Regions from separate parts of the Ensifer sp. 38_S197 genome, predicted to be linked through region 2. Evidence: predicted binding sites of a transcription regulator. Region 2 holds the regulator's gene; each other region holds the start of a gene.
The links. The regulator LexA, encoded in region 2, represses DNA repair genes until DNA is damaged. The targets are predictions, from matches to a motif close to TGTTCNNNNTGTGTTCNG.
Positions count from the first base shown of each region.

Region 1: AC1Z3V_RS21245 (PA0069 family radical SAM protein) is a predicted target of LexA. The motif match lies at 4,767-4,784, and genes of this name have one in related genera.
Region 3: AC1Z3V_RS19265 (DNA recombination protein RmuC) is a predicted target of LexA. The motif match lies at 5,984-6,001, and genes of this name have one in related genera.

Region 1 covers NZ_JBXOVZ010000002.1:1,686,758-1,697,099, forward strand. The annotation lists gene AC1Z3V_RS21215 (AtpZ/AtpI family protein) at 1-32, shown strand, start outside; gene AC1Z3V_RS21220 (F0F1 ATP synthase subunit A) at 93-845, shown strand; gene AC1Z3V_RS21225 (F0F1 ATP synthase subunit C) at 928-1,155, shown strand; gene AC1Z3V_RS21230 (F0F1 ATP synthase subunit B) at 1,232-1,849, shown strand; gene AC1Z3V_RS21235 (F0F1 ATP synthase subunit B) at 1,863-2,348, shown strand; gene AC1Z3V_RS21240 (ribonuclease HII) at 2,652-3,299, opposite strand; gene AC1Z3V_RS21245 (PA0069 family radical SAM protein) at 3,544-4,701, opposite strand; gene AC1Z3V_RS21250 (glycosyl transferase) at 4,885-5,421, shown strand; gene moaB (molybdenum cofactor biosynthesis protein B) at 5,706-6,248, opposite strand; gene AC1Z3V_RS21260 (4-(cytidine 5'-diphospho)-2-C-methyl-D-erythritol kinase) at 6,250-7,164, opposite strand; gene AC1Z3V_RS21265 (tetratricopeptide repeat protein) at 7,172-9,010, opposite strand; gene AC1Z3V_RS21270 (polyprenyl synthetase family protein) at 9,173-10,189, opposite strand; gene AC1Z3V_RS21275 (putative signal transducing protein) at 10,296-10,342, shown strand, end outside.
Region 2 covers NZ_JBXOVZ010000002.1:2,690,702-2,701,043, reverse strand. The annotation lists tRNA gene AC1Z3V_RS26190 (tRNA-Ser) at 253-342, shown strand; gene AC1Z3V_RS26185 (hypothetical protein) at 645-941, shown strand; gene lexA (transcriptional repressor LexA) at 1,286-2,011, shown strand; gene AC1Z3V_RS26175 (hypothetical protein) at 2,105-2,437, opposite strand; tRNA gene AC1Z3V_RS26170 (tRNA-Cys) at 2,657-2,730, opposite strand; gene AC1Z3V_RS26165 (thermonuclease family protein) at 2,884-3,540, opposite strand; gene AC1Z3V_RS26160 (hypothetical protein) at 3,804-4,097, opposite strand; tRNA gene AC1Z3V_RS26155 (tRNA-Asn) at 4,257-4,331, shown strand; gene AC1Z3V_RS26150 (cryptochrome/photolyase family protein) at 4,426-5,874, shown strand; gene AC1Z3V_RS26145 (class I SAM-dependent methyltransferase) at 5,968-7,221, shown strand; gene AC1Z3V_RS26140 (SMR family transporter) at 7,302-7,673, shown strand; gene AC1Z3V_RS26135 (SMR family transporter) at 7,693-7,986, shown strand; gene AC1Z3V_RS26130 (SDR family NAD(P)-dependent oxidoreductase) at 7,974-8,813, opposite strand; gene AC1Z3V_RS26125 (cysteine synthase A) at 9,117-10,157, shown strand; gene AC1Z3V_RS26120 (alanyl-tRNA editing protein) at 10,165-10,342, shown strand, end outside.
Region 3 covers NZ_JBXOVZ010000002.1:1,262,366-1,272,707, forward strand. The annotation lists gene AC1Z3V_RS19250 (nucleoside hydrolase) at 1-932, shown strand, start outside; partial or broken gene AC1Z3V_RS19255 (methyl-accepting chemotaxis protein) at 1,010-3,407, opposite strand; gene AC1Z3V_RS19260 (ribokinase) at 3,809-4,708, opposite strand; gene AC1Z3V_RS19265 (DNA recombination protein RmuC) at 4,758-5,951, opposite strand; gene def (peptide deformylase) at 6,103-6,627, shown strand; gene fmt (methionyl-tRNA formyltransferase) at 6,794-7,729, shown strand; gene truA (tRNA pseudouridine(38-40) synthase TruA) at 7,729-8,472, shown strand; gene AC1Z3V_RS19285 (hypothetical protein) at 8,483-9,079, opposite strand; gene dapE (succinyl-diaminopimelate desuccinylase) at 9,066-10,259, opposite strand.

The DNA.
Region 1 (10,342 bases), 1.0 Mb from region 2:
GGAATGACAAGAAGGACGGAGACGCCCACTGAGGCGTTGTCCCGAAGAAAACGGTTTCCGCTCTCGGGCGGGCAGAACGAAAGAGAAGCGCGGTGTCAAACGATCCGACCCACCAGTTCCTGGTCAACAAGATTGTCCCGATCGAGATTGGCGGAATTGACTTTTCCTTCACCAATGCGTCGCTGTTCATGGTCGCGACCGTGGGTGCTGCCGCAGGCTTCCTTTATCTGACGACGTCGCAGCGCGGTCTGATCCCGACCCGCATGCAGTCGGTCTCCGAAATGTCCTACGAATTCATCGCCTCGATGCTGCGCGAAGGCGCCGGCAGCGGCGGCATGAAGTTCTTCCCGATGGTGTTCTCGCTGTTCATGTTCATCCTGACGGCGAACCTGCTCGGCATGATGCCCTACTTCTTCACGGTCACCAGCCAGATCATCGTCACCTTCGCGCTCGCCGTCTTCGTTATCGGCACCGTCATTCTCTATGGTTTCTACAAGCACGGTCTCGGCTTCCTGAAGCTCTTCGTGCCGCATGGCGTTCCCGGCGTGCTCTTGCCGCTCGTCGTCGCGATCGAAATCATCTCGTTCCTTTCCCGCCCCATCAGCCTCTCGGTCCGTCTCTTCGCAAACATGCTGGCCGGCCATATCACGCTGAAGGTCTTCGCAGGCTTCGTCACCTCGCTGAGCGCCCTTGGCGCGCTCGGCATCGGTGGTGCCGTCCTGCCGCTCATCATGACCGTCGCCATTACCGGTCTTGAATTCCTCGTCTGCTTCCTCCAGGCCTATGTCTTCGCGGTACTGACCTGCATGTACCTCAACGACGCTGTCCATCCCGGAAGCCACTAAGGAATAACAGTCGCTTGCTTCCGGCCGGCCCGCCGCCGGAAGCGCAATCCTAAGCCGCAACACCATTCGAAGGAGTTCAAACATGGAAGCGGAAGCAGCAAAGTACATCGGCGCAGGTCTCGCTTGCCTCGGCATGGCCGGCACGGCTCTCGGCCTCGGCAACATCTTCGGCAGCTACCTGTCCGGCGCGCTGCGTAACCCGTCGGCTGCTGACGGTCAGTTCGGCCGCCTCGTATTCGGCTTCGCCGTTACGGAAGCTCTGGGCATCTTCTCGCTGCTCGTAGCCCTGCTCCTCCTCTTCGCCGTCTAATATCGGCTGGAGTTTCGGCCGCGGCCCGTCAAACGGCCGCGGCCGCGCATATTCTTGAGTGCACCTGGAGGTGAGCATGTTTGTGACCGCGGCCTATGCCCAGCAGTCAACCACCACTGAAGGCGCCGAAGCACACGATGCCGCTGCGGCCGGTGAGGTGCACACCGAAACGGGTGTGGCCCACGAAGGCGAGGCTGGCTCCGGCGTGTTCCCGCCCTTCGATTCGACCCATTTCGCATCGCAGCTGCTCTGGCTCGCGATCACGTTCGGCCTCTTCTATCTTCTGATGTCGAAGGTTATCATCCCGCGCATCGGCGGAATTCTCGAAACCCGTCACGATCGGATTGCTCAGGATCTCGATGAAGCGTCCCGCCTCAAGGGCGAAGCCGACGCGGCCATCGCCTCCTACGAGCAGGACCTGGCAGCGGCCAAGTCCAAGGGTCACAAGATCGCTGACGACGCCCGCGAATCCGCAAAGGCCAAGGCCACGGCAGACCGCACGGCCGTCGAAGCCGATCTCGCCAAGAAGATCTCGGCTGCAGAAGACCGCATCGCCGACATCAAGGCAAAGGCCCTGGCTGACGTCGGTGCCATCGCTGAGGAAACCGCGACCGCTGTCGTCAAGCAGTTGATCGGTGGAACCGTCACCAAGGCCGAGATCACCGCTGCCGTCAAGGCATCGGCTGGCAACTGAGGAGCACTGAGCTATGCATCTTGATGCAACTTTCTATGCCTTCGTTGGCCTGATCCTGTTCCTCGCGCTGATCGCCTATCTCAAGGTTCCGGGCATGATCGGCAAGGCGCTCGACGCCCGCGCCGAAAAGATCGGCAACGAGCTGACCGAGGCGAAGCGTCTGCGCGAAGAAGCACAGAGCCTTGTCGCCGAATACCAGCGCAAGCGTAAGGATGCCGAGGCGGAAGCTGCCGGCATCGTCGCTGCGGCTCAGCGCGAAGCCGAAATGCTGACGGCGGAAGCCAAGCAGAAGACCGAGGAATACGTTGCCCGTCGTACGGCTCTCTCGGAGCAGAAGATCAAGCAGGCCGAAAGCGACGCGATCAACGCCGTTCGCTCCGCTGCCGTCGATCTGGCCATCGCCGCTGCCGAGAAGGTCGTTGCCGCCAAGGCCGACGCCGGTGCACAGAACGACCTGTTCAAGAAGGCACTCGGCGACGTCAAGGCGCGCCTGAACTAAGTCCTGGCACATTTCCGATTGAAGAGAGCCCCGCCCCGTGCGGGGCTTTCTCTTTGAGCCATGCGCCTGGGATCGGCTGCAGGCTCGGGCTTGCCGGCGATGCGGTGAACGGTCGCGGAGGTCTTTTGGGCACAGGTCCCCGGTTCGCGGCGAGCGCATCTTGCGCGGCACCAGCGAGCTCCCGCAAAAACTTCTGCTTGAAAGTGTAACCTCGTCGGCGCGTGGTGTCACTGGGCGCGTGCTGGCGTCTCGCTACTATTGCAAGTAGGCGGCCGGCGCACTTCCGAGAACCCTGCGCGGCTTTCAGTCCTGTCGCAGCGGACGGAAGCTCATACGGTGCAGGGCGCAGGGGCCATGGGTCTCTATGGCGCGACGGTGGGTCACGGTCGCATAGCCGGCATGGACCGCGAAGCCATAGCCTGGGTGGGCCAGATCGGCGCGGGCCATCATGCGGTCGCGGGTAACCTTGGCGACGATCGAAGCGGCCGCGATCGATAGCGACCGCGCGTCACCCTTCACGACAGCCTTGGCGTGGCAAGAGAGCCCAGGCGGCACGTCGCGGCCGTCGACGAGCACGAAGCGCGCGGCGGAGGGAAGGCCCGCCACAGCACGCCGCATCGCCTCCAGGCTTGCCTTGCGGATATCCGTGGCATCGATCGTGCCGGCGGAGGCTGAGGCGATCGATACGTGCGATGTCGCGAGGATTTCCTCGAACAGCTTCTCGCGCGCCTGCGCGCTGAGCTTCTTGCTGTCATCGAGGCCTTCGGGAATGGCGTCCGGATTCAGGATGACTGCGGCTGCCACGACCGGCCCTGCGAGCGGGCCGCGGCCGGCCTCATCGGCGCCAGCGACCGGCCAGAAACCGTCGCCCTTTGCCGAGAGTTCAAAACTGAAATCGGGCGCTTCGATGATATCGGGAAAAAGGGGAGAATCGGACGACCTGCGAGACATGAGTTTAATTCGCATGATCGACCGATTCTCTTCAAGCCCCCAGGTCCGAGTGCGGCGGCGGACGGGGGGATAACCGATGCCCCAGGCGGGGGCAGGGCATCGGAACTGCTTTGTGACCTTCCAATGTTCACACCGGTTACCTGAAGGGAGGGAGGGATAGCTCTCCCATTTCCCGGGCATCCTCGGCGCGTGTCGTCGGTCACAAATCCGGAATAGCCATCGCGAAGGCCATTCCGGAGAACCTTCAAAGGAGCGAGAGTTGCACCCCCGTTCCGAGTGGCGGCACGAACAGATCGTCGCGAAGCTGCCGGCGCGTCGGGTTGAAGCCGAGGCGCTTGATGGCGAGATCGAAGCGGCGGCCGATCTGCCAGGCATAGGGACCGGCGCCTTTCATGCGCTTGCCGAATTCGGCGTCATAGTCCTTGCCGCCACGCATGGAGCGGACGAGCGACATGACGTGTCGGTAGCGATCCGGATAGTTGCGCAGCAACCAGTCGCGAAACAGCGGGCTTACCTCCAGCGGCAGCCGCAGGAGCACATAGCTCGCCTCCGTCGCCCCGGCTGTCCTCGCCGCTTCCAGAATCCTTTCGATCTCATGGTCGTTGAGTGCCGGGATGATCGGCGAGACGAGAACGCCGGCGGGAATGCCGGCCTCGGCCATGGCGCGAATCGCCTCCAGCCGCTTGGCCGGTGTCGCGGCGCGCGGCTCCATCGTTCGCGCCAGCTTGCGGTCCAGGGTCGTGACCGAGATGCCGACCCGCACCAGCCCCTTCTCGGCCATCGGCGCGAGAATGTCGATGTCGCGGGTGACCATCGCCGACTTGGTGACGATCATGACCGGATGGCTGGCATCTCTCAGCACTTCGAGGATTTGACGCATGATGCGCCATTCCTTTTCGATCGGCTGATAGGGGTCCGTGTTGGTGCCGATGGCGATTGGCCTGACCTTGTAGTCCGGTCGCGCCAACTCGCGCTCCAGCAGCCGCGCCGCATCCGGCTTGGCAAAGAGCTTCGCCTCGAAATCCAGACCGGCCGACAGGCCCATGAAGGCGTGCGTCGGCCGGGCGAAGCAATAGATACAGCCGTGCTCGCAGCCGCGATAGGGATTGATCGAACGATCGAAGGAGATGTCGGGGGATTCGTTTCGGGTGATCACCGTCCGTGGCTTCTCGACCTGGACTTCGGTCTTGAAGGGCGGCAGATCCTCCAGGCTTTCCCAGCCATCGTCGAAGCTCTCCCGCGCCTGCGGCTCGAAGCGGCCGGACATGTTGAGCCCCGCGCCGCGTCCACGGCGGCGGTCGATGTCGATCCGCAGGCCCGTTGCGCTCATCATCGCTTCGGCGACATCCGCCGTATTGGCGGGCGCAAGCGCGCCCTGCCTGATCTGAGACAGCTCGTTCATTGGAATCTCCCCGGAATCAGATCTTTGATCCCGTTTTGTTCTGATTATTTTCCTATCGCGAATACGAGAACAATTCAAGAACAAAAAACAGGGCCGGTCTGGTCGGGGATCCGCGCTTCCCGGTTCGCGACCAACGCCGGCCGGGCATGTAGCAATTGTGGCGGTGATGCGGTAGGACGAGCTATGCTGACGATCATCATGGAAACGCAAGACAACGAAGCCGAGCTGGTTCAGACGCTGTCTGTGCTCGTCGCCGGCGCCGTGGAGGGCCTGGTCAGCGATGTGATCATCCTCGATCACGGCTCCAAGGACGGCTCGTCGCGCGTGGCGGAAGCGGCCGGCTGCCGCTTTTGCGTCGACTGGAATCTCTGCGAAATCGTGCGTTCGGCGCGCGGCGAATGGCTGATGCTGCTGGAACCCGGTGCCCGTCCGATCGGCCGGTGGGTCGACGAGCTTGCCGAGTATGTCGCGCTCAACAGGGCACCTGCGCGCTTCTCCGATTCCAGAATCCACCGCAAGCCGTTCCTCAGCCGCTTGGTCCGGCGGAAGAAACCGCTGGAAGCGGGTTTCCTGATGAGCAAACACGATGCGCTGACGGCGGCTGAGGGCAACCGATGCCTTGGTGACATGACGAATGTCCGGACCGTTCGCAAACTCTCGACGGAACTCGTTCCGGCCTGGGTTGCCGTCGAAAACAGGCAGGTGCCGGGGCCTCGCTGATTGCCGCATGAGAAAGGTGCCAGTCCCCAGGGGACGGCACCTCAAGGTGGCTCTCAAATGACCGTGTCTGGTAAATTTCTTGCCGGGCAGCATTCTGGCTGCACGTCGTATTCCCTTGTCCTCCCCGCCCGGGGAATAGCCGGGGGAGGCGTCTTTGCAGCCCGAAGAAAGGTGCGGCGGCCGATCTCGCTGGGCTGACATCGGACGCTAATGACGGGAAAAATGGCTGTCTGTTACAACGGTAACAGATGCGCCCGACGAGCGAGGAGCGTGGCGGCTTCGGCTCAGCCGCGTTTCAGGTGTTCGTCGAGCCGCGGCATGATCTCGACGAAGTTGCAGGGCATGTGCCGGTAGTCGAGCTGTTGCTTCAGGATGCCGTCCCACGCGTCGCGGCAGGCGCCCGGCGATCCCGGCAGAACGAAAATGAAGGTGGCGTTGGCGACGCCGCCGGTCGCACGCGACTGGATGGTGGAGGTGCCGATCTTCTCGTAGGAGATCCGATGGAAAACCTCGGAGAAGCCGTCCATGCGTTTTTCGAAGAGTGGCTCCAGCGCTTCCGGCGTCACATCCCGGCCGGTAAATCCCGTACCGCCCGTCGTGATCACCACGTCGATCGCTGGCTCGAGCGTCCAGGCCTTCACCTGCTCGTAGATCCTCGCCTGATCGTCTGGCACGATCGCGCGTGCTTCCAGGCGATGGCCTGCGTCGCGCACGCGCGATTCCAGCGTGTCGCCTGATTTGTCGTCGGCGAGCGTGCGCGTGTCGGACACCGTAAGAATGGCGATTCCGACGGGAATGAAAGGGCGCTTTTCGTCGATGCCGGCCATTCTACCTGTCTCTCCCTGTCGTGTTGCAGGCGAGAACGTACCAGCCGGGCTGTGCCGCCGAAAGAGTGCGCGCTGTCGCAACCGCGCGTTCACTGTCGTCGAAAATGCCAAAGCAGGTGGCGCCCGAACCTGACATCCGGACCAGAATCGCTCCGGCTTCCGTGAGCGCCTGGCAGACGTCGCTGATCACGGGCTGCAATTGCTGCGCCGGCGGCTGCAGGTCGTTGCGCATCGTTGCCATGGCCGACAGCCAGTCGTCCATCGTCTTCATGTCCTGAGGCAGGACGAGCGGCGGATTGGTCTTGTTCGCGAGCGTCCGGAAGACGACAGGCGTCGAAACGCCGACGAGCGGATTGACCAGAACCAGGGGCAGGGATGGAAGGTCGGCAAGCGGCGTGATGTCCTCGCCGATACCTTTCGCGAAGAGGGACATGCCGGCGAGGCACATCGGTACGTCCGCGCCGAGCGTCAATGCCATCGAATCGAGTCGGGAGGGTTCGATCGTCGCGCCCCAAAGCTCGAGCAGTCCAAGAAGCGTTGCCGCCGCGTCGGCGGAGCCGCCGCCGATGCCGGAAGCGAGGGGGAGGTTCTTTTCGAGATGCAGATGGACAGGCCCGGCAGCGGCGGGGTTGCGGGACCGCAGCTCTTCACGCAGGAGGTCTCGCGCCTTTAGAACCAGATTTCCGCCCTCAGCGCTGGCATCCATCGGCAGTTCGGGCGCAAAGGGCCCCGACACGGTGAAGAGATCGGCGTCTGCCGATGCAAACCCGATCCGGTCGCCGCGATCGGCAAAGGTGACGAGACTTTCGAGAAGATGGTGGCCGTCGGCCCGCTGGCCGACGACGTGAAGCGCCAGATTGATCTTTGCGGGCGCCGCGCGCGTCAGCGTGAAGCCCGCAATGCCGTCCTCGGTCATGGATCGATCAGGACTTCTTGTCCGGCGCCGGCGCTTCCGGGACTGCCTTTTTTGGCGCGGTTTCCTTGGCATCGGCCGAGGCCGGAACCTCTTCCTTCAGCGGCGGCAGACCGTTTTCGATCTTCGCCTTGATCTTCGGGATTTCGGCTTCCTCAGGCTTCAATTCCAGCGTCTGCGTCCATTGGAACACCGCTTCAAGCTTGCGGCCGACACGCCAGTAGGCATCACCAAGGTGGTCGTTGATCGTCGGGTCGCCGGCCATCAGTTCAGCCGCCTTTTCCAGTTCCACCACCGCGTCGTCGAAGCGGCTCATGCGGAAATAGGCCCAGCCGAGCGAATCGACGATGTAGCCGTCGTCTGGCTTCAGTTCGACCGCCTTGCGGATCATCTCGAGGCCTTCGTCGAGGTTGATGTTCATGTCGACCCAGGAATAGCCGAGATAGTTCAGCACCTGCGGCTGGTCCGGGTTGAGTTCCAGCGCCTTGCGGAAGTTCGGCTCGGCCTTGTCCCAGAGCTTCTGGCGCTCGTAGGCGATGCCGCGTTGGAAGAACACGGTCCAGTCGCTGCGCTTCGGCACGGGCCCGATCTGTTCCACGGCCTTGTCGTAGAGCTCGCCCATCTCCTTGTAGTCCTTGGCATCGGAGAGCACGCTGCCATAGGCGAGATAGTTGCGGATGTTCTTCGGATCGACGTCGATCAGCGCTTTCAGGTGCTTCTTCGCCTCGTCGACCTTGCCGATGCTGGCGAGACTCAAGCCGAGCTGCAGTTCCGAGACCCGCCGCATCGGGGAGGTCTCCGGTATCGCCTTATAGAGTTCGATCGCCTCGTTCGGCTTCTTCAGGTTCTCGGCAATGCCGCCGAGCATCACCAGAATGTCGGCACTGTCGGGGTCGAGCCGGCGAGCGGTCTGCAGGTAGAGCGAAACGATGTCCTCGGCGCCGTCGCGGTTGAGCGCGGCACCAATGGAGAAGAGCACCGCTGCCGTACCCTGGCTGGCGTTCTTGACTTGCTGTTCCTGCGGAACCCCGTTCTCGATATCGGCCCTCAGCGCCTGCAGCGGCGTATAGTTGTTGACCATGTTTTCGCCGACGGCGACGGTGTCGAGCGCCTTCTGCTTGTTGCCTTCGCGCGCCTCGAAACGGGCGAGCGCTTCGACCGCCCGCATGAAGGTGTCAGGCGCCGCACTCCCGCCTTCGCGATCCAGAATGGCATCGTTGAGCCTGGTCCGGGCTGTCTGCTTGTCGCCCGCCGCAACCGCGATCGCTCCCGCGTGATAGTTCTTGAACACGCGGAACCAGTCGGGACCTTCGAGGCCGTTGATCTGTGCCAGCGCTTCCTTCGGCTTGCCCTGGCCGAATTTCGCCCAGGCCGAAAGCAGGCCGTTCATCAGCCGGTCGAGATCGTTGGGGCCCTGGTAGTTCAGGAGCTTCTGCGCATTGCGATACTCGCGCTTGCGGATCGCTTCGATCGCGCGGATCACGGTGGTGATGCGTTCGACGGCCGGGTCGGACTTGAGTTGATCGGCAATCTTCGCGCCTTCGTCGAACTGGCCGGCCATCAGCAGCGTGATCATCAGACGCTGCTTGACGTCGTTGTTATTGGGTTCGAACTGCAACGCGATCTTGTAGAGCTCGGTCGCGGATGCGAAGTCGCGGTCCGTATCGGCCGTACGGGCAGCGAGGAAGGCGCCCGCGAAGGTGTTCACCGACTTGATGTCAAAGGGTTCGCTTTTTTCCTCAACCGCGGCGGCCTTGTCTTCCGCGAAGGCCTGGTGGCTGCCGCTGACTGCGGCGAGAGCCAGCAGTGCTGCGCCGCTGAGGAGGCGGAGGATCGTCATTTGCCGCATGTCAAACCTTTCGTGCCGATTGCTCGGCCTTGCGCACCACTAAGGGTTGTTATCGGAGTCAGCCACATATAGCCCAGCACAACTCTTGAGGAACAGAATGGCTTTTTTGGCGCAATGCGGCAAGAAATTCCTGTCGTTCGTCCCGGTACGGTCGAGGTCCCGTCAGCTTACCCGATCGATGCAGAAGTCGATCACTTCCGTGAGAGCCGATTTCCAGGGAGAAGTCGGCAGCGGTGCCAATGCATCGCGGGCGATCGTGCCATAGTGCTGGGCGCGCGCAATGGTATCGCTCAAGCCGCCGTAGCGCTTGATCAGGCCGAGCGCCTTGTCGAGATTGGCATCGCTGCTGTCGCCGCCTTCGATTGCCTCGCGCCAGAACGCACGGTCTTCCGCTGTCCCGCGACGATAGGAGAGGATCACGGGAAGCGTGATCTTTCCTTCACGGAAATCGTCGCCGACATTCTTGCCGAGATCGCTTGACGAGCCGCCATAGTCGAGCACGTCGTCGACGAGCTGGAAGGCGAGACCGAGGTTCATGCCGTAGGACTTCAGCGCGTTGCGATCGGATTTGCTGGTCCGGGCGACGATCGGCCCGACTTCGGCGGCAGCGGCAAAGAGGGCCGCGGTCTTTGCGCGGATGACCTGCAGATAGTCGTCCTCGGTCGTTTCCATGTTCTTGGCAACGGAAAGCTGGAGGACTTCGCCTTCGGCGATGACGGAAGCTGCAGTCGACAGCACGTCGAGCGCGTCGAGCGAGCCGACATCGACCATCATGCGGAACGCCTGGCCGAGCAGGAAGTCGCCGACGAGAACGCTTGCCTGGTTGCCCCAGATCGTGCGTGCGGTGGACTTGCCGCGGCGAAGGTCGCTTTCGTCGACGACGTCGTCGTGCAGCAGCGTCGCCGTGTGCATGAACTCGACGCTGGTGGCGAGCTTCACGTGGGCGTCGCCCTCGTAGCCGAACATCGAGGCGGAGGCGAGCGTCAGCATCGGGCGCAGCCGTTTGCCGCCGGAAGAAATCAGGTGGTTGGCGACCTCGGGAATCATCTGAACGTCGGAGCCGGCCTTCGACAGGATGAGCTGGTTGACGCGTTCCATGTCCGGCGCAGTCAGGTCGACGAGCGGCTTAACGGACGCCTGTTTGTTTTTGCTGTCTTCCAGCGGTATCACTACGCCCACACCGGGACTCCTGTTTTCATTGTCGCTTTCGACAATAGGAAGGGGTGCCACGTGCGGCAAGAGGCGAATTGTCCCGCTTGCTGAAATAGGACAGGAAAACCGCCGGATGAAGGAATTGATCCGTACCAACGATGCCGTCGTGCTCTCCTTTGC
Region 2 (10,342 bases):
AAATCTCGGCGTCCCGAAACGGAACAGTCGATGAACCATGACAGCAACAAGGCAAAAATGCGAACTCATCCACAGATCAGCGCGGGATTTCATGCGTTATGGTTTACAGATGGTTGCCGGCGCAGCAGGCCTGCGCCCTCAGGCACGGCCACCGAGAAAATCTTTCGGCGATGCATGTTAAATCTTGCAAAGCGACAGGGCTTCGCGCAATAACGCCGTGCCCGGTAGGCCATTAGCGCCAACTTCAGGCAAGGACAGGTGGCCGAGTGGTTTAAGGCTCTGGTCTTGAAAACCAGCGTACGGGAGACCGTACCGTGGGTTCGAATCCCACCCTGTCCGCCATTCCCACTGAAAATGCGCTGGCGCCGGCATCGTTGTCGCAGCACTCACTATAGTGAGCGCCGCTGCTGCAAAGACGTGCCGATCCTCGATATCAGCCACGCCCGCACCGATCCCGACACGGCAACTTCCGTTCTCCGCCTTTCTGCATCGGCTGCATGACGTAAAACAGTCACAGCTTACACTCAAAGAGCTGTTGAACACGTCAGCGTGATTGCCAGGCTTGCTGGACTCCGGAACGAAAGCGCGGTTCACATCGTTAACCGACCCGTAGTCCCACCCTTGCATCAAAGTGGACGATCACCGTGCTTGCCGCCCTGCTCCTCGCTTCGATAGTCGCATCGCCCAATATGCCTGACGTCAAGCTCAGCGCCGCCACGGTTGACGAACTGCAGACCGATTTCGAATCCGCCGTTCCCTGCCATCAGATCGACGGACGCAAAGTGTGGAAGGGCGCGATCGCGTTCTACATCCAGTCGTTCGTCTATGACGGCGACACCCCTGTCGCGACCGATGCGGCGGACGCCGTGCTTCCCGAAGACAACACCCCCGAGACGGTGAGGGAATTCGAAGACGCCTGCTCGACCACGCAGCCGGCCTAAAGCGCCGTGCGTTCCGATGAACGCACCAAGGTCGCTCTAGCACCCTTGTTTCCGGGGCACCTTTCCGCTGCAACGATTCCACTTGAACGCATCCCCTGGCCTGCTCCACGACAACGCTCACGAATCGTTCGAATCAAACCCACGGCCTCGCGATGTGCCACGCCGCGGGCCCCATTTCGCACGTATTCATCGCCCAAACCCGCTTTGCTCCCGTAAAAGTGACCGATCGACAGGCGCAGACGCGCCAATTGCCTGAATTCACGGAATTTTAGGCACTTGCAGAACACATATGGAACAGATAGTGTCTGTTCTTGATTTGTTTCACGCCTCTGGAGCGACGTGCCATGCTGACCCGCAAGCAACAGGAATTGCTTCTGTTCATTCACGAACGCATGAAGGAGTCGGGTGTACCGCCGTCATTCGATGAAATGAAGGATGCGCTCGACCTGGCGTCGAAATCCGGCATTCACCGCTTGATCACGGCGCTCGAAGAACGCGGGTTCATTCGCCGTCTGCCAAACCGGGCCCGTGCGCTCGAGGTCATCAAGCTTCCGGAAGCCTACGCATCCAGCCAGCAGCAGCCGCGCCGCGGTTTCTCGCCGAGCGTGATCGAGGGCAGCCTCGGCAAACCGGCTGCACCTCCTCCAGCCGCGCTGCCGAAGCCGGCGCCAATGGCCGAAAATAGTTCGGTTTCAGTGCCTGTGATGGGCCGCATCGCTGCCGGTGTGCCGATCTCGGCTATCCAGAACAACACGCATGACATCACCGTTCCGCTCGACATGATCGGCAACGGCGAACACTACGCCCTCGAAGTCAAGGGCGACTCGATGATCGAAGCCGGCATCTTCGACGGCGACACGGTGATCATCCGCAATAGCAACACGGCCAATCCCGGCGATATTATCGTGGCGCTCGTGGACGACGAGGAAGCGACGCTGAAGCGCTTCCGACGCAAGGGCGCATCGATTGCGCTCGAAGCCGCAAATCCCGCCTACGAGACACGGATTTTCGGGCCCGATCGGGTGAAAATCCAGGGCAAGCTCGTCGGACTGATCCGCCGCTACCACTGACCTCCGGACAAAATCTGATGTTTGACAGGGCCTCGCCGCTGTAAGCAGCGGCGAGGCCCTTTGTCTGTTTGCGACGATCTGACGTCGCGCCGCTTATTCGTGGATCGTGTATTCGCCGAGTTCGCAGAGGTCCTGGGTATCTTCGGTCGTATCGAGGCCAGAGCCTTCTTCGAACTCGAAGCGCATGTCGTACTTGCAGACATCCCGGCCGTCGGCGATGGTGATCTCCATGTCTTCTCCGGGGTTCAGCACCTGCCGGCCGAAAACATCGTCCTCCCACTCGTTGACGCCTACGGGCGACGTGTAAAAGTTCGTCAGTACCGCGCTCGTGTTGTTCTTCAGTTTGAAAACCAGGTCCTCTGCCCGCGCCTCGATAGCGGTCGCAGCAAAGAGGGCCAGTCCCGTCAGGACAAGTTTCGCTTTCATAAATGCCATTGCCTCCGTTTGATGATGACGGACGCTACCGATGCGGCTGATGCCAGCGGAGTCATCGTTCCCCCTCTACCGATTTCACCGAAGCGATAAGATCCGAACGAGACCTAGAAAACGTGGCTTGCGCGGGCGTGTGGAGGCAAAGCAACAATCATGCAATCGCTCTGCCCTGAGGCAGAACGTCTGTTCACACGAGAATGAGGTGAGAGTTTTTGGAGGCCTCGCCCGGAATTGAACCGGGGTACAAGGATTTGCAGTCCTCTGCGTCACCACTCCGCCACGAGGCCTCACAGCTCGGATAACCGAGCGTTGGCGCGGATTTAGAATGATTGCAGAAAAACCGCAAGAGGCATTTTCCGAAAAACGCGCCGTCGATTTGCAAGATAGATACTTTCCACAGAGCGATCGCGAAGCTCCGCCGATCGCATCCCGGATTGGCTTCAGCACCAGGGCGTCGCGTGCCCCGTCCATGGCCGCACCAGCCCTTCGTTGACGAGCACGCGCCCGATGGACTGGTCGCCGCGGGTGATCAGCCGCAGCTTTTCACCGGACTTGGCATCCGGACGGCCGCTCGCCGCTTCCAGCTTGAAGTCACCCGCATTCAGCAGTTCGCGCAGGCGCTGCTTGGCGTAAAAGCCGCGCGAACGCTCCTTGTCGCAGCTCGCCTGGCGGATGCGCGGTGCGTCGACGTCTGCCACGCGGATCGTTTCGCCACGGTACAGGAAGGTGGCACCGTCGATCACGCAATTGTCGTTGCGAATCCCGCAGAAATAAAACTGATCCGTGCGGATTGATGCCGTCTTCACTTCCTCGTTCGGCCGCATTTCAGGTGTCGGCGCCTTTGCACCGACGTCAACGGACGGCACCGGCGTGGCAAGCGCGACTCTCGTCACCGGATTCGGTTTCTGCCTCTCGACTTGCTGGGCGGGACGCTCGTCCGTTTTCTGAGCGGCGCGAACGGGCTTCGGCTTCGATTCGTGGCGCGATGTGAAGGCCAGCACGTCCGATGCCACCGGCCAGTGTTTCAATTCGGCGCGGTGATCATAGGCGACCACGCCGCCAATGGTCAGCGCCGCAGCCAGATACCACGGTGCCATTCCACCTTGTTTACCCCTGCTCCGACCGGAATTCCGGCTTCGACGTTTCGTAGTGGCTTTGGCCATGCGTCCCCATCCTGATTCGCGACCGCATTATGCGTTTGATGGGTTGCCGAAAAGTTTTCGGCGCCCTCCCTCAACAAGGGGCTCGCTGGTTCGGTGGGAATCAAATGGTGGAGAAGCGGGAAGCGCTCAGGCTGGTTGCGATCCAGATCGATCAAATGTTTCGCGATCTATCGAAAAAGTGGGCGGCAGCTCTTGGGTCACGAGCCGTTGGAGGAATTCGCGCGTCCGCGCCAGCGTGCCCACCAGACAGCCAAGCGACGGCGGCGGCGGCGAACGGACGGGATATCGTGCGAAAGAACGATGAGGCCCAGCGGTATCATCCAGAAGCCGAGCACCGGCAGAAAGCCGAGAAAGCCGCAGAACACCAGCAGCGAGCCCAGCAGGATACGCAGCAGCGGCGATTGCGGCAGCGTGATGCGCCATTTGCCGAGCACGATCTGGCGCGTCTGCGGATCAATCCCGAAGTGCGTCTGCTTCCTGTTTTTATTCATCATTCGCTATCCGGCGTCTTTTCCCACAATTGGGGGCTTCTCCACAGCCTCGCAACCGAACTTGTCATTTTTTTTGAAAAAACCGCTTGGCAAATCAGAAAAGCATGCGTATTAGCAGCCTCACTTCTGAAGCGCACAGCGAAACAGCGGCGCGGATGATCCCTGGTAGCTCAGCGGTAGAGCACTCGACTGTTAATCGATAGGTCGCCGGTTCGAATCCGGCCCGGGGAGCCAGTTTCAAAGAGAGCCATTTGCAGAAATGCGAATGGCTCTTTTTCATTTTGCACCTATGTTCCCCGGGTGATCAATCCCATTCTAGACGGTACCTATGACAAAGGCGGCGCCGATCATCGTGTGGTTCCGCAAGGATCCGCGCCTTGCCGATAACAGGGCCCTTGCGGCCGCGGCGGCTGAGGCCCCCGTCATTCCGCTCTATATCCGGGAGCCGGATGAAAGCGGCAACGGCCCACTGGGTGCGGCGCAGCGATGGTGGCTGCACCATTCGCTGGAGGCCTTAGCTGCCCGCCTCGGCCGCCACGGCTCGCAACTCATCTTCCGCTCCGGCGCCCCGCTGGATGTCATCAGCGATGTGGCGCAGACCACGGGCGCCAGTCGCGTCAATTGGAACCGGCGCTATGATCCGAATGGCATCACGGTCGATACGTCCCTGAAAAAAGCACTCGCCGCCAGGGGAATCATCGCGGAGAGCTTTCCCGGGCAACTGCTGCACGAGCCTATGCGCCTGCTGACGACGACAGGCGGCCCTTACCGCGTCTTCACGCCATTTTGGCGTGCGCTCGAATCCAAAATCGTCCCCTCGCCGCCCGTCGATGAACCACGACATGTCGCGAAACCGGGGATCTGGCCGGAATCGGAAACACTCAGTGACTGGGCGCTGCTACCGAAGAAGCCCAACTGGGCAGCCACATTCAGCGAGATATGGACGCCGGGCGAGCAGGGTGCCGTTGCGCGCCTCCACGAATTTATCGACGAGAAGCTGGCAGACTATAAGGTTCGCCGCGACTTCCCGGGCACCGACGGCACATCCCTGCTCTCGCCTCACCTCGCTTTCGGAGAGATCTCGCCGGCGCAGGTCTGGCACGCGACGCAGGGAATGCAGATCGCGGACGGTGAAGGCGTTGCCACGTTTCGTAAGGAAATCGGCTGGCGCGAGTTCTCCTACCATCTGTTGTTTCACTATCCGGAACTCCCGCACCGCAACCTCGATCGCCGGTTCGACCATTTCCGCTGGCTCGACCGTGAGGACGATTTCACCCGCTGGACGAAGGGTTTGACCGGCTTCCCGATCGTCGATGCCGGCATGCGCCAGCTCTGGCAACATGGCTACATGCACAATCGCGTGCGCATGATCGCCGCCTCGTTCCTGATCAAGGACCTGCTGATCGACTGGCGGAAAGGCGAGCAATGGTTTCGCGACACACTGGTCGATGCCGATCCGGCCAACAACGCGGCAAGCTGGCAATGGGTCGCGGGATCGGGCGCCGACGCGGCGCCGTTCTTCCGGATCTTCAATCCTGTTCTCCAAGGCGAAAAGTTCGACCCGGACGGAGCCTATGTGAGGCGCTTCGTGCCGGAACTCGGGCGGCTCGATCGGCGCTATCTCCATCGCCCCTTTTCCGCTCCTGCCGCCGTCCTGGCAGCGGCTGGCATCGAACTCGGCACGACCTATCCAAATCCGATCGTCGACCACGCCAGTGCGCGGGAACGGGCGCTCGCAGCCTTCGGCGAGATCGCAAGCGCGCCGAGAGAACCGTGACGGATACAAGCCCCCGGTAGAATTCCACAGTTGGCGTCTCGGCCGATTGCCGCTAGGCTCTCCTTACGGATGCAACCGCTGAGGGGATGGTGTATGCGTGGTCCGGAAGCCGACTTTGCCGCATTCGACGGCGCGGAAGAGCTTTCCTCCGGCAATCTGGCAACGGTGTTGCGTGATTTTCCGCTGAAGGCACGGATGGTGTTGAACGCACTGGTGCATCTTCGGATCGGGACGCTGATGCTCTCCGCCCCCGATGGCCGCAAGCTGGTGATCAGAGGCAAGAGAGCGGGCCCAAGCGCGATCCTCACCTTGAACAACTGGAACCTGCCGAAACGGGCAGTAACAGGCGGCACGATCGGCGCGGCGGAAAGCTACATCGACGGCGATTGGGACAGCCCCGATGTAGGAGCCTTTCTCGAGCTCTTCCTCGTAAACGCCGAGATCGGAGCGCATTTCCCGAACCGGGCGCGCGGCCTGCTACAGCTTGTCGAAAACTTCCTGCATTGGCGCAATGCGAATACGAAGTCCGGCGCGCGCCGCAACATTTCCGCTCACTACGACCTCGGCAATGCCTTCTACAGCGAATGGCTGGATCCGAGCATGACCTATTCGTCGGCGCTCTATGCCGCCGGTGCCAACGATCTCCGCTCCGCGCAGGCCGCCAAGTATCGCGCCCTTGCCGAAGCGACCAATCTTCGGGCGGGTGATCATGTGCTGGAGATCGGCTGTGGCTGGGGTGGCTTTGCAGAATTCGCGGCAACCGAGATCGGTTGCAAGGTGACGGGGCTGACGATCAGCCGCGAGCAACTGGCCTTCGCCCGCGAACGCATCCACCGGGCCGGGCTTGCCGATCGGGTCGAACTGAAATTCCAGGACTACCGCGAGGAAAAAGGCATCTATGACCGCATCGTCTCGATCGAGATGTTCGAGGCGGTCGGCGAAAAATTCTGGGCGACCTATTTCTCGCAGCTCAAGAGATGCCTGAAGCCCGGCGGCAGGGCCGGTCTGCAGATCATCACCATCAAGTCCGAAGCCTACGAGGAATACCGATCCAATCCGGATTTCATTCAGAAATACGTCTTCCCGGGTGGCATGCTGCCGACGCGCGAACATCTCATCGACCTTGGCCGCCATGTCGGCCTACGCATGATCAACGACTTCGGCTTCGGTATCGATTACGCCCGGACACTCGGCGAATGGCGCGAGCGTTTCTGGTCGGTCTGGAACCGGATCGAACCGTTGGGCTTCGACTTGCGTTTCAAGCGGCTATGGGAGTTCTATTTCTACTATTGCGAAGCCGGCTTCCGCGCCCGCAACATCGATGTTCGGCAGATCGTCTTCGAATAGGAACGCATATGGCGCATCTTTACCGCGTCACACGTAGCGCTTAAGAGGCGGTCGATCCAATTCTCTATTGAAGGTTCCGCATGCGTCTTGCATGGTTTTTCCTCGCGCTCGCCATCGCGACCGAAGTGGTGGGCCTGACGGTGATGAAGGCCGCCTCATCGAACGGCTCTTATCTCGGCCACATCGTCATGTATGTCTCGATCGCGCTCTCCTACGTCTTCCTGGCCAAGGCAGTGAAGACGATCTCCGTCGGCGTCGCCTACGCGATCTGGGAAGGTTCGGGTGTCGCGATCATCACGCTGGTGTCCGTATTCGTCTTCGGCCATGTGCTGACCGGCCGCGAGATGCTGGGGCTTTCGATGGCGATCGTCGGCATACTGCTCGTCAATGCCGGCGAGCGTCACGACGAGGACGAAGCCACGACGGAAGGAGCAGCCAGTGAGCGCGCCTAGCATCTACTTCGCGCTGGCGATGATGGCAGGCATTCTCGATGTCGCCGCCAACCTCGCCTCGACCAAATCGGAAGGCTTTGCCCGCCGCGGATGGGGTGCCCTCTCCATTCTGCTGGTGCTTGCCGCCTTCGCGCTCCTTGCCGAAGCGGTCAAAGGCATGGAGCTTGCGATCGCCTACGCCGTCCTCGGCGCGACCGGAATCTTCGGCACGGCCATCTGCGGAAGGCTGCTCTTCGGACAGAAGTTGAAGCCGATCGGCTGGGTCGGGCTTGCGCTTATCTTTGGCGCCGTGCTGGTGCTTCACACGGCCTGACGCCGGCTCTCGCCAGAGCCGGCATGTTTTTTCGCCTCTCTTGCCTCGGCAACGACACCCGTCAGCCGCCTGATAAGAGCGAAATAGAGACTATAGGGCAGCAGACGCATGAGCTTCACCGCGTAGGTGAAATGCCGCGGGAAGGTGATTTCGAAGCGTCGGGACTTCAGGCCCGCAACGATGCGATCCGCCGCCTGCTCGGCACTGACGAGGCCCGGACGCGGGAAGCGTATCCTCGCGGTACCCGGCGTATCGACAAAGCCGGGGCAGATGATCTGCAGACGGATGCCGATCCGGTCGAGATCAAACTTCAGGCTCTCGGCCATGTTGATCAGCGCGGCCTTGGACGCGCCGTAGGCGGCGCTGGTGGGTAACCCGCCGTAGCCGGCCACGGAAGACACGATGGCGATGTGGCCATGTCCCTGCGCCTTCATATGCTCGACGGCCGGCAGCAGGCAGTTGACCACGCCATTGAGATTGACCGCAAAACTCTTCTCGAAGGCTTCGCGGTGGAGGTCGTCTCCCCGCACGGGGACCGCAACCCCCGCATTGAGGATCACCAGCGACAGGTGGCCATGATCGTACTCGATCGCCGCCAGCACGCGCTCCATGTCCTTAGGGTCGGTGACGTCGCCGTCGAGAACGGTGATCCTTCCGTCACCCGCCGCCTCGTGCTGCAGGTCCACCAGTTTCTCGTGGCTTCTGGCGGTGACGACCACCGAATAGCCTTCACGCACCAGCTTGAGCGCCAGCGCCCGCCCGATACCCGCGCTCGCGCCGGTGACCCAAGCCAGTTTATGTTCGGATTTCACAGACTGAATACTCATCACTCACTCCTCGGCACGCGCCGGGAAAAACGCACGCATCTCCTTCTGGTGAAAAAGACGAGCCCGGCCCTTCATCGCGGCAGCGATCCTTGCCGCGGAGCCCCAGATGCCTTGGAGACGATTTTTGTTCGGGACAGAGCGGCGGCGAAACGCTATTTCTTGCCTGAAGTGCAGGCTGAGCCGAAAACACGCCAACATTTCGGCGGTCCGCGATCGTTGTCGATTTTCGTCAGCCGCCGTTCGTATTTCCCTGGCACGTGTCGCCCTGCTCCGGCGCCTGTCCTCAAACACGAGGTTCTGAAAATGGCCATTCTACCGTCCGTCCTCGAAGCGATCGGCAACACACCCTTGATTCGGTTGAAGGGCGTGTCGGAAGCGACGGGCTGCGACATCCTCGGCAAGGCCGAGTTCCTCAATCCGGGACAATCGGTCAAGGACCGTGCCGCGCTCTCGATCATCCGTCAGGCGGAGCGGAGCGGGCAGCTTCGCCCCGGCGGCGTCATCGTCGAGGGCACGGCCGGCAACACGGGCATCGGGCTTGCGCTCGTCGGCCAGGCGCTTGGTTATCGCACCGTGATCGTCATTCCCGAAACCCAGAGCCAGGAGAAAAAGGACGCCTTGCGGCTGCTCGGCGCCCAACTCGTCGAAGTGCCGACGGTTCCCTACAAGAATCCCAACAACTACGTGAAGATCTCCGGCCGGCTCGCCGAGCAACTGGCGAAAAGCGAACCGAACGGCGCCATCTGGGCGAATCAGTTCGACAACGTCGCCAACCGCGACGCGCATGTGGAAACCACGGCGCCCGAGATCTGGCGCGACACGGACGGCAAGGTCGATGGCTTCATCTGCGCTGTCGGCTCCGGCGGAACGCTGGCGGGCGTCGCTCAGGGGCTGAAGGCGAAGAACCCGGCAATCAAGATCGGCCTTGCGGATCCGCAGGGCGCAGCACTTTACAGCTACTACACCAACGGCGAACTGAAGGCCGAGGGCAGCTCGATCACCGAGGGCATCGGCCAGGGCCGCATCACCGCCAATCTCGAGGGTTTCACACCGGACTTCTCCTACCAGATTCCGGATTCGGAAGCCGTTCCCTACGTCTTCGACCTGATCGAGCGGGAAGGCATCTGCGTCGGCGGCTCGACCGGCATCAACATTGCCGGTGCCGTGCGGCTCGCCAAGGAGCTCGGTCCAGGACATACGATCGTGACGATCCTCTGCGACTATGGTAACCGCTATCAGTCGAAGCTCTTCAATCCGGACTTCCTGGCCTCCAAGGGACTGCCGGTGCCGGCCTGGTTGAAGACGTCGTCCCACATTGCGGTGCCATACGAATCAGTTGGATAGGAATGCCATGACCAGGACCGTGACCGCCCTTTTCCGAGACGATTTCTACCTCTCGACCTGCGAAGCAAGCGTCACCGGAATTCTGGAAGATGGCGGGATCGAACTGGATCAGACCTGCTTCTACGCGACATCGGGCGGACAGCCCGGCGACACCGGCTTTCTGGAGCGCGCGGACGGCAGCCGGA
Region 3 (10,342 bases), 1.4 Mb from region 2:
GAAAGATAATCATAGACACCGATCCCGGGCAGGACGATGCCGCCGCCATCATGCTCGCCTTCGGCAGCCCGGAAGAGATCGACCTGCTCGGCATCACCACCGTTGCCGGCAACGTGCCGCTGGCCTTGACGGCCCGCAATGCGCGCATTCTCTGCGAACTCTGCGACCGGCCGAAGGTCCGGGTTTTCTCCGGTGCCGACAAGCCGATCGCCCGCGCGCTGGTAACCGCCGAGCATGTGCACGGCAAGACCGGCCTCGACGGCCCGACGCTCGACGAGCCCAAGATGAAGCTCGAGGAGCAGCACGCGGTTGACTTCATCGTCGAGACGCTCCGCAACGAGGCGGAGGGCACGGTGACGCTCTGCACGCTGGGGCCGCTCACCAACATTGCGCTTGCGCTTCAGAAGGCGCCTGAGATCGCGCCGCGGGTCAAGGAACTGGTGATGATGGGCGGCGGCTTCTTCGAGGGTGGCAACATCACCCCGGCGGCCGAGTTCAACATCTATGTCGATCCGGAAGCCGCCGACATCGTCTTCCGCTCGGGCATTCCGATCGTGATGATGCCGCTCGACGTCACCCACCGCGTGCTCACGCACAAGGCGCGCGTGCAGAAGATCCGCGACATCGGCAGCCGCCCGGCGATCGCCATGGCCGAAATGCTCGAATTCTTCGAGCGCTTCGACATCGAGAAATACGGCACCGATGGCGGCCCGCTGCACGACCCGACGGTCATTGCCTATCTGCTGCGGCCGGAGCTCTTCACCGGCCGGGATTGCAACGTCGAGATTGAAACCAAGTCGGAGCTCACGGCTGGCATGACGGTTGTCGACTGGTGGCAGGTCACCGGCCGGCCGCACAATGCCAAGGTCATGCGCTTCGTCGACGACCAGGGCTTCTTCGATCTCTTGACCGAGCGCCTGGCGCGCATCTGAGCCTGGGTTCGATCACTATGCTCCAAACACAAACGGCGCCCCGGGAGGCGCCGTTTTCGTTTGGTCCGATCTGTTGATCAGAACTCTTCCCAGTTATCCTGGGCAAGGGCGTTGGCGCCCGAGGTCTGGGTGAGCACCCGCTGTGTCGAAGCCGAGTAGCTGCTTCGTGCCGGGCTTGCCGAGGCCGGCCGCGCCTCGCGGGCCGGCGCGGAAGCCGGACGTTCGGCGGCACGCATGCGCTCGGCCGTGCCGCGCAGCATCTCGGAGGACGAGGGCTGGGCCGATGCCGGGGACTGGGCGACGCGGAAGCGTGCGACCAGCGCGTTGAGCGTGCGCGCCTCTTCGTTGAGCGCCATGCCGGCGGCCGTCGTTTCTTCGACCATGGCGGCGTTCTGCTGCGTCACCTGATCCATCTGGTTGACGGCCGAGTTGATCTCCTTGAGGCCGACGGCCTGCTCGGAGGCCGAGCTCGAAGATCTGGCGGATGAGGCCGTTGATCTGTACCACCTGCTCGGCGATCTTCTCGAGCGCGCCGCCCGCCTTGCCGACGAGCTCGACGCCTTCGCGCACCTGGCCGGCCGAGGTGTTGATCAGCGTCTTGATCTCCTTGGCGGCATTGGCGGAACGCTGGGCGAGCTCGCGTACTTCCTGGGCGACGACGGCAAAACCCTTGCCGGCTTCGCCGGCGCGGGCCGCTTCGACGCCGGCATTCAGCGCCAGGAGGTTCGTCTGAAAGGCGATCTCGTCGATGACGCCGATGATCCGGCTGACCTCGTGCGAGGACTGCTCGATGCCCTGCATGGCGGCAATCGCCTTCTGCACCACTTCGCCGGACTGTTCGGCGTCGCCGCTGGCGACTTCCACCGACTTGGCGGCAACCTTGGCGTTTTCGGCGCTGGCATTAACCTGCGACGTTAGCTCGTCGAGGGCTGCCGCGGTTTCTTCGAGGCTTGCGGCCTGCTGTTCGGTGCGGTGCGAAAGGTCGTTGGCGGCGCTGCTGATTTCGCTCGTGCCGTTGCCGATATTGACGACCGAGTGGTTGACGGTGCGGATCGTCTCTTCGAGGCTTTCCATCGTCGCGTTGAAGTCGCGCTTGAGCTGGGCGTATTCGCCCGGAAACTCGTCGGTGATGCGGAAGGCGAGATCGCCGGAGGAGAGGTGCGACAGGCCCTTGCCGAGCCGGGCGACGATGTCGCGCTGCAGCGCGCTGCTTTCGGCGCGCTCGGTTTCCGAGCGGTTGCGTTCGTGCTCGGCCTGTTCGCGCTCGTGGCGGGCCTCGCCTTCGAGGCGCTTGGTATCGGCGAGCTGGTGGCGGAAACCTTCGAGCGCCTTGGCAACTTCCCCGGTTTCGTCGGAGCGATCCTGGCCGGTGATTGCCTTGCCATAATCGCCGTGGCTGAGGCTGTTCACATCCTTGACGAGCGCGGCGAGGGGCTTCTGCACGAAGCCGCGGACGGCGAGATAGAGACCGAGAAGCACGGCGCCGAGCACGACGAGGCCGCCGACGATCATCATATAGGTCTGGTCCTTGACCGGCGCATTGATCGCCGAGCGCGGCACGTCGACGAGCACGACCCAGTTGGTGTTCACGCCAGACAGGGCGAACGGATAGACGAGACGGTCGAAGGGCTCGTTGCCATCATAGGTAAGGTTGGAGATGATGCCGGGCTTGCCCGAGGCGAGCGCGTTCGTGACGACGTCGTTGCCCTCGCCGTCATACTGCTTGAGCAGGAGGTCGGGGATCGGCGCGACCAGCCATTTGCCGCTCTGCGACAGAAGGTAGACGCGGCCGGTTTCGAAGGGCTTCAGCTTCGCGAGGCCGTCGGCCAGCGAGGCGAGCGAAATGTCGACGCCGGTGACCCCGAGAAGCTTGCCGCCGGACATGACCGGGTAGGCGATCGAGCTCATCGCGGTCGGAACGTCGGTGTCCTGTGCGGTGTAGGGCTGGGTGATCGCGCCCTTGCCGCTCTTAGCCGCGAGCTTGTACCACTCGGCCGCGTAATCGGCGCCGAAGGTGGAGTATTGGATTTCATTGGTGCGGCTCTTCGACCAGTAGGGCGTGAAGATGCCCTGGTCGTTGCCGCCCAGTTCCTTGTTGTTGACGACGTCCTCCTGGCGACCGTCAAAGGCCTTGGGCTCCTCCGCGAACCAGCTTCCAAAGGCGAAGGGGTTCTGCTCCAGGTTCGCCCTGAGGATGTTGATCACCCCGGTACGCTCCAGCGACTTTTCGGCATGCGCGCGGCCGAGGATGCCGGCCATCGAGCGGGCAGCGCTGGCAAGCTCGCCGACGTCGCCGGCGATGTCCGAGGCGATTGCCCGGGCTTCACCGCTCGCCTGTTCGAGGACCAGCGTTTCGACGCGATCCTGGGTCTGGGAGATGAGAACGAAATTCGAGGCGAGCAGGACAAGTGCGATCGTGCCGCCTGTCACCGCGATCAGTTTGGTCGCCAGCGATTTGGCTTGGAACTTGAACATGAAATCCTCACGTGCTGGAGGTCCGCAGGCTTTCACCTGCGGCGGACGCATTTCGCAATGGGGGTGAACTCCATCATGGAGCGTCAGATGCCGACCGGCATGTTGGAGGCGACCGGGTCTTTCGAGCCGGCTCTCTCAGGGTCCTGAATAGACTGGAGAATCTTAAGATAGGGCCAACGCGGACGTTGTTTTACGTGTTGCTTTGATAAAATTGCGCGCGAAGTTTTATCTCCGCGACATCGGCTGTCCGGATTGCGCAAGCGGTGATTTCGAGGGGTGAAAACAACGCAACGCTGGAGGCGACAAAGAAAAAGCGCGGGCAGATTTCCGCCCACGCCAAGCTCGATTTTGCGATGCGTTGGTTTGCGTGTTTGGCCGCTCCGGCTCAAACCCATCGCGAACTAGAGGCGCGCCGCCACTTCCGAAGCAAGCGGGATCGAGGGCTGTGCGCCGCGTTTCAGGCAGGCGAGCGAACCGGCAACGGCCGCACGGCGCAGCGCGTCGGGGAAAGCGATGCCGGCATCGAGGCTGGCGGCGAGGTAGCCGCAGAAGGTGTCGCCGGCGCCGACCGTGTCGACCGGTTCGATCTTCAGGCCCTTGGCTCGCTGGATCTCACCCTCATGTACGGCCACGACGCCTTCGGCGCCGAGCGTGACGATGACCGTCTGCCCCGTTTCGGCATGAAGTGCTTTCATCGCCTCCTCGCGCTCGGCAGTGCTGATACCGCTCCTGCCGGCGAGCAGTTCGAACTCGGTCTCGTTGGCAATCACGATATCGGCCATGCGGCCGAGGCGCGCTGCCTCCGGCGTCAGCGGGGCGATGTTGATGACCGAACGCACGCCTTTCTGCTTCGCTGCGGTGAGTGCCTTCTCGACCGAGGTGGCCGGGATTTCGAGCTGCAGCATCAGCGTGTCGCCGGGCGTCATGCCGTCGACGGCCTTGACCGCATCGGCCTCGTCGACGGTCGCATTGGCGCTGGCGACGACGACGATGACGTTTTCACCGTCGCCACCGACGAGGATGTGCGCGGTGCCGGTCGGCTCGTTTACCGTCTTGGTCAGAGACAGGTCGGTGCCGGCGCCCTTCAGGAGTTCCAGCGCGCCGTCGGCGAAACTGTCGGCGCCAACTGCGCCCGCCATCTGCACCGTCGCGCCGGCGCGTCGTGCGGCAAGCGCCTGATTGGCGCCCTTGCCGCCGGCGGCGGTCGAGAAGCCCGTTCCGGCGACGGTCTCGCCGGGCTTTGGAAGGCGTGCGGTGGTGGCGATCAGGTCCATGTTGATGGACCCAAAAACAGTGATCATGTGAACATCCTGTTGACTGGCAAAGTGGGCCGGAGAGTGCCCGACTGCGTCAGTCCTCGTCAACCACCCGCAGGCGCAATTGCCCGACGCGGTTGTCGGCAGCGGCGCGCTGATCGCTTGCCTCTCGCGTGCCCCCCTCGGCCTCGAGCTCGAGCGCCTCGATCTTGGCGCCGCGGCGGGTCAACTTGCCGGAGGAAACCAGGATATCCTCAACATCCTTCTGGCTCATGGCGAAGTGGCCCTGAAGCTTGCGCACGCGCTCGTCAAGGCGGCCCAGATCTTCCATCAACCTGGCGACTTCGCCCTGGATCAGATGCGCCTGCTCACGCATGCGCGCATCCTTGAGGATCGCCTGGATCACCTGGATCGAGAGCAGCAGCAGCGATGGCGAGACGATGACGACCCGCTGGCGATGCGCCTTCTGTACGATCGCTTCGAAATGCTCGTGGATCTCGGCGAAGATCGATTCCGATGGCACGAAGAGAAAGGCGGTGTCCTGCGTTTCTCCTGATATCAGATATTTGCTGGCTATATCGCGTACATGCGTTTCCATGTCGCGGCGAAAGAGCTGGGCGATCTGCTGGCGACGCTCCGGGGTTTCTGCATCACGCATTGCATTCCAGGCTTCCAGCGGAAACTTGGCGTCGATGACGAGCGGTGGCTGGCCATTCGGCATGCGGATGGTGCAGTCGGGCCGCGCGCCGTTGGACAACGTCGTCTGGAACTCAAAGGCGCCCATGGGCAGCCCGTCGGCGATGATCGCTTCCATGCGCGATTGGCCAAAGGCGCCGCGCGTCTGCTTGTTCGACAGAATCGCCTGCAATCCGGCCATGTCCTTGGCCAGCGACTGGATATTGTTCTGGGCGGTGTCGATGACCGCCAGCCGCTCCTGAAGCCGCCTGAGATTCTCGTGTGTCGCCTTCGTCTGCTCCGTGATCGATGCGCCGATGCGGTGAGTCATGCCGTCGATGCGCTGGCTGAGCGTCTGGTTGAGTTCCGCCTGCCGGGCGCCGAAAACCTCGGCCATGGCGGCGACCCGCCCTTGCATCTCCGTTTGCGCCGCAAGCAGCATCGCCATCTGTTCCTGGCGCTCCTCGTCGCGGGTATCCCGCCGCCGCGCAAGCGCCATCAGGACGGCGACGATGACCACAAGCCCGGCGGCAATCGCGAGATGGCCCAGCGTGATCGGCAGGGAGCCGACGAAAAATAGCGGTTGGGCAAGGGGGAGGGGCGCAGGTTCCATGCGCCAAACCTAACAGATTCTCTCGTGAAGTGTAGATCAAAACGAGAACATTTGCATGGGGCGGTTAACGTCAAGCGAAGCGCGAGCGGGTGGCGCAGGCAGCAAGGCAATTTCCTTGCGCGCCGATGGAAAGATCGGCTATGGGAGCAGCATGACGATCAAGCCGCTTATCATCCTTCCCGATCCTGTGCTTCGGCAGGTTTCCACGCCGATCGAAACCATCGACGCGGACATCCGCCGCCTGGCCGATGACATGCTCGAAACCATGTACGACGCCCCTGGTATCGGCCTTGCCGCGATCCAGATCGGCGTCGCCAAGCGCATGCTGGTGCTCGACGTATCGAAGGAGGGTGAGGAGAAGTCCCCGTTGGTCTTCATCAACCCCGAGATCGTCGCTTCGTCCGATGCGCGCTCGGTTTACGAGGAAGGCTGCCTGTCGATCCCGGATTATTACGCGGAGGTCGAGCGCCCGGCTTCGATCACCGTCAAGCATCTCGACCGTGACGGCAAGGAGCAGACGATCGAGGCCGATGGCCTGCTCGCCACCTGCCTGCAGCACGAGATCGATCACCTGAACGGCGTGCTGTTCATCGATCATATTTCCAAGCTCAAGCGCGACATGGTGATCCGCAAGTTTACCAAGGCCGCCAAGACCCGCGGCGCGAAAGCGATCTGAGCCGCCGAACGGGCAGCGGCCGAGACGAATTGCGCCGAGGGCTTGATTTGCGGGCGGGAAACCCGTTTGAAGAGGCCTGAATCTCTGGAGCAATTCCAGGAAAAGTGTGAAACGGTTTTCCGTCCGGAATTGCGCAATTTGAACTGAGAGGACGGAGTCCACCGCCTTGTCGCTTCGCATCATCTTCATGGGCACGCCGGAGTTTTCGGTGCCGACGCTGGCAGCACTCGCCGAAGCCGGCCATGAGATCGTCGCCGTCTACACGCAGCCGCCGCGACCGGGCGGCCGTCGCGGGCTCGATTTGCAGAAATCGCCGGTACACCAGGCGGCGGAGCTTCTGGGTGTACGCGTGCTGACGCCGGTCAACTTCAAAGACGAGGCCGATCGCCAGACCTTCCGCGACTTCGAGGCCGATGTCGCCGTCGTCGTCGCCTATGGTCTGCTTCTGCCGGAGGCGATTCTCACCGGCACCAAATACGGCTGCTACAACGGCCACGCCTCCCTTCTGCCGCGCTGGCGGGGTGCGGCGCCCATCCAGCGCGCCATCATGGCCGGCGATCACGAGACCGGCATGATGGTGATGAAGATGGACAAGGGGCTGGATACCGGCCCGGTCGCGCTGACGAAGGCGGTCCAGATCGGCGAGACGATGACGGCGGGCGAGTTGCACGACCGGCTGATGCAGGTCGGCGCTACCTTGATGCGGGAGGCGATGGCGAAGCTCGCGGCCGGCGATCTGCCGCTGACGGAGCAGGCCGAAAAAGGCGTCGTCTACGCCCAGAAGATCAGCAAGGCGGAAACCCGCATCGACTTCTCCCGTCGTGCCCGCGAGGTGCACGACCATATCCGCGGCCTGTCGCCCTTCCCGGGCGCCTGGTTCGAGCTCGAGATTGCCGGCAAGCCGGAACGCATCAAGGTGCTGAACTCCGAACCGGCCTCAGGCTCCGGCGAGCCCGGCACGGTGCTCGACGACAACCTCACGATCGCCTGCGGCGAAGGTGCGGTGCGGCTTACGCGCCTGCAGCGCGCCGGCGGCAAGGCGCTCGGCGCCGCCGACTTCCTGCGTGGAACGCCGGTGGCCGCCGGTACGAGGGTCGGCTGATGCCGCGGTTCAAGCTGACCGTCGAATATGACGGCTCGGACTATGTCGGCTGGCAGCGGCAGGACAACGGTCAATCCGTGCAGGGGGCGATCGAAAAGGCGATCCTGTCCTTGACCGGTGAGACCGTCTCGATCCGCGGTGCGGGCCGTACCGATTCCGGCGTGCACGCCAGCGGCCAGGTCATGCACGCCGATCTCACGCGGCCATGGAAACCCTATACGCTGCGCAACGCGCTGAACGCGCATCTGGGGCTTGCCGGCGAGCGGGTGGCGATCCTGGAAGCCGAAGAAGTGTCGCCGGAGTTCGACGCGCGCTTCTCGGCCCTGCGCCGACATTATCTCTACCGGATCATTTCACGGCCGGCGCCGCTGGCGCTCGAAGCCAGGCGGGCCTGGTGGGTGCCGAAGCCGCTCGACCACGCGGCGATGCACGAAGGCGCGCAGCGCCTCGTCGGTCATCACGATTTCACCACCTTCCGCTCCGCTCATTGCCAGGCGACGAGCCCGGTGCGCACGCTCGACCGGCTCGACGTCGCGCTCATCGGCGGCGTCATCGAGATCCGCGCGACGGCGCAGAGCTTCCTGCACAACCAGATCCGCTCCTTTGCCGGTTCGCTGAAGCTGGTGGGCGAGGGCAAGTGGACGCCGGACGACCTGCAGGCGGCGCTCGAAGCGCGCGACCGCAAGGCCTGCGGCCCCGTAGCCCCGCCCGAGGGGCTTTATTTCCTTCAGGTGGATTACTGATCTCGAAGCTCTAGCTCGGGATCAGGCCGAAGATGCGCTGCAAGAGATCGCCGATCATCATCGAGGGTAGCAGGAAGAGGGCGGTCAGCGCCGAGGCCAGCAGGGTCTGGTTGCCCGTCACCATGCGCAGAAGCCGGAAGAGCACGGCGATGCTGACGACGAGCAGCGTCAGCCAGATCAGGCTCGTCAGGCCCTGGCTGCCGGGAATGGTGAGCCGTATCGCCGCGGGCATCGCCATCGCATAGGAAAGCGGAACGGAGAGCCAGTTGGTAGTGACGACGATCGGGACGACGGCTCCGGCAAAACCGAGCGGACGCGACAAAAAGGCGATCAGCACCAGCGGCAGCAGCCAACTGACGAGATCGACGACGAGCAGCTTGAAGATAAAGCCGGCGCCGATGGTCGTGCCGGCGGGCATCGCCGAGAGATAATAGAGCCGCCAGGACGCCCAGGTGACGGCGATCGCCGGCAGGCACCAGAGCATCGACGCGAAGGATCGCCAGAGGCCGCTCTCGCTGAAGTCGAGCCAGCGGAAACCCTCCTCGTTGCCCTGCGTCAAGAGCCAGAGGCCCTTGATATAGGCAAGCACCTCGTCAAGCAGCGGCATGACCGAACCAGCTGTAGATGAAGGTCTCGTAGATATTGGTCAAAGTCTCCAGGTCGGCGACGGCGACGCGCTCGTCGACCATATGCATGGTCTGGCCGACCAGACCGAATTCGACCACCGGGCAATAGTCCTTGATGAAGCGCGCATCCGAGGTACCACCTGTCGTCGACAGCTTCGGCTGCCGGCCGGTGACCGCCTCGACCGCACCGGAAAGCGAATCGATCAATGCGTTGTTGCGCGTCAGGAACACGTGGCTCGGCCTCTCGGCCCAGGTGATCTCGTAGCGGACGGGGGCACGATCCGGGCGCAGGCTGCCGGCGGCGGCGGCGCGATCGAGCCGCGCGGCGATCTCCGCCATCAGGCTTTCGGCCGTCCAGGTGTCGTTGAAGCGGATGTTGAAGGCGGCAGTGGCCTTGGCCGGAATGACGTTGACCGCGCTATTGCCGACGTCGATCGTCGTCACCTCCAGGTTCGATGCCTGAAAACTCTCGGTGCCGTTGTCGAAGGGCGGATCCATCAGCGCCTGCGTCAGTTGCAGGATGCCGCGCACCGGATTGTCGGCGAGATGCGGATAGGCGGCATGTCCCTGCACGCCGTTGACGGTGATGCGGCCGGAGAGCGAGCCGCGCCGGCCGATCTTGATCATGTCACCGAGGCTCTCCGGGTTGGTCGGTTCGCCGACGAGGCAGGCATCCCAGCGCTCGCCCTTGTCAGCCGCCCATTGCAAGAGCTTCGTTGTGCCGTTGATCGCCGGTCCCTCTTCGTCGCCGGTGACGAGGAAGGAGACCGAGCCCTTCGGGAGCCCGTGCTTTTCGATGTGGCGGGCGACCGCCGCGACGAAGCAGGCGATGCCGCCCTTCATGTCGACGGCGCCGCGGCCGTACATTTCGCCGCCGGCGATCTCGGCCGAGAATGGTCCGTGGCTCCAGGCGGCTTCGTCGCCGACCGGAACGACATCGGTATGACCGGCGAACATCAGGTGCGGGCCCTCGGTTCCGAGCCGCGCATAGAGGTTTTCGATATCGGGCGTGCCGACGTCCTTCGCCAAGACGCGATCGACCGTAAAGCCGAGCGGCTTCAGCATGGCTTCGAGGGCGGAAAGCGCTCCGCCTTCGGCCGGGGTGACCGAGGGGCAGCGAATGAGGGTGGCGAGATTGGCGATCGGATCGGTGGGGGTCATCTAACGCTATGCCGTCTGCATGGCCGCTGGGCCAAAGGAATGGAGGCTGCTGGTTTATCCGATCGCCAAGGAACTGTCACGTG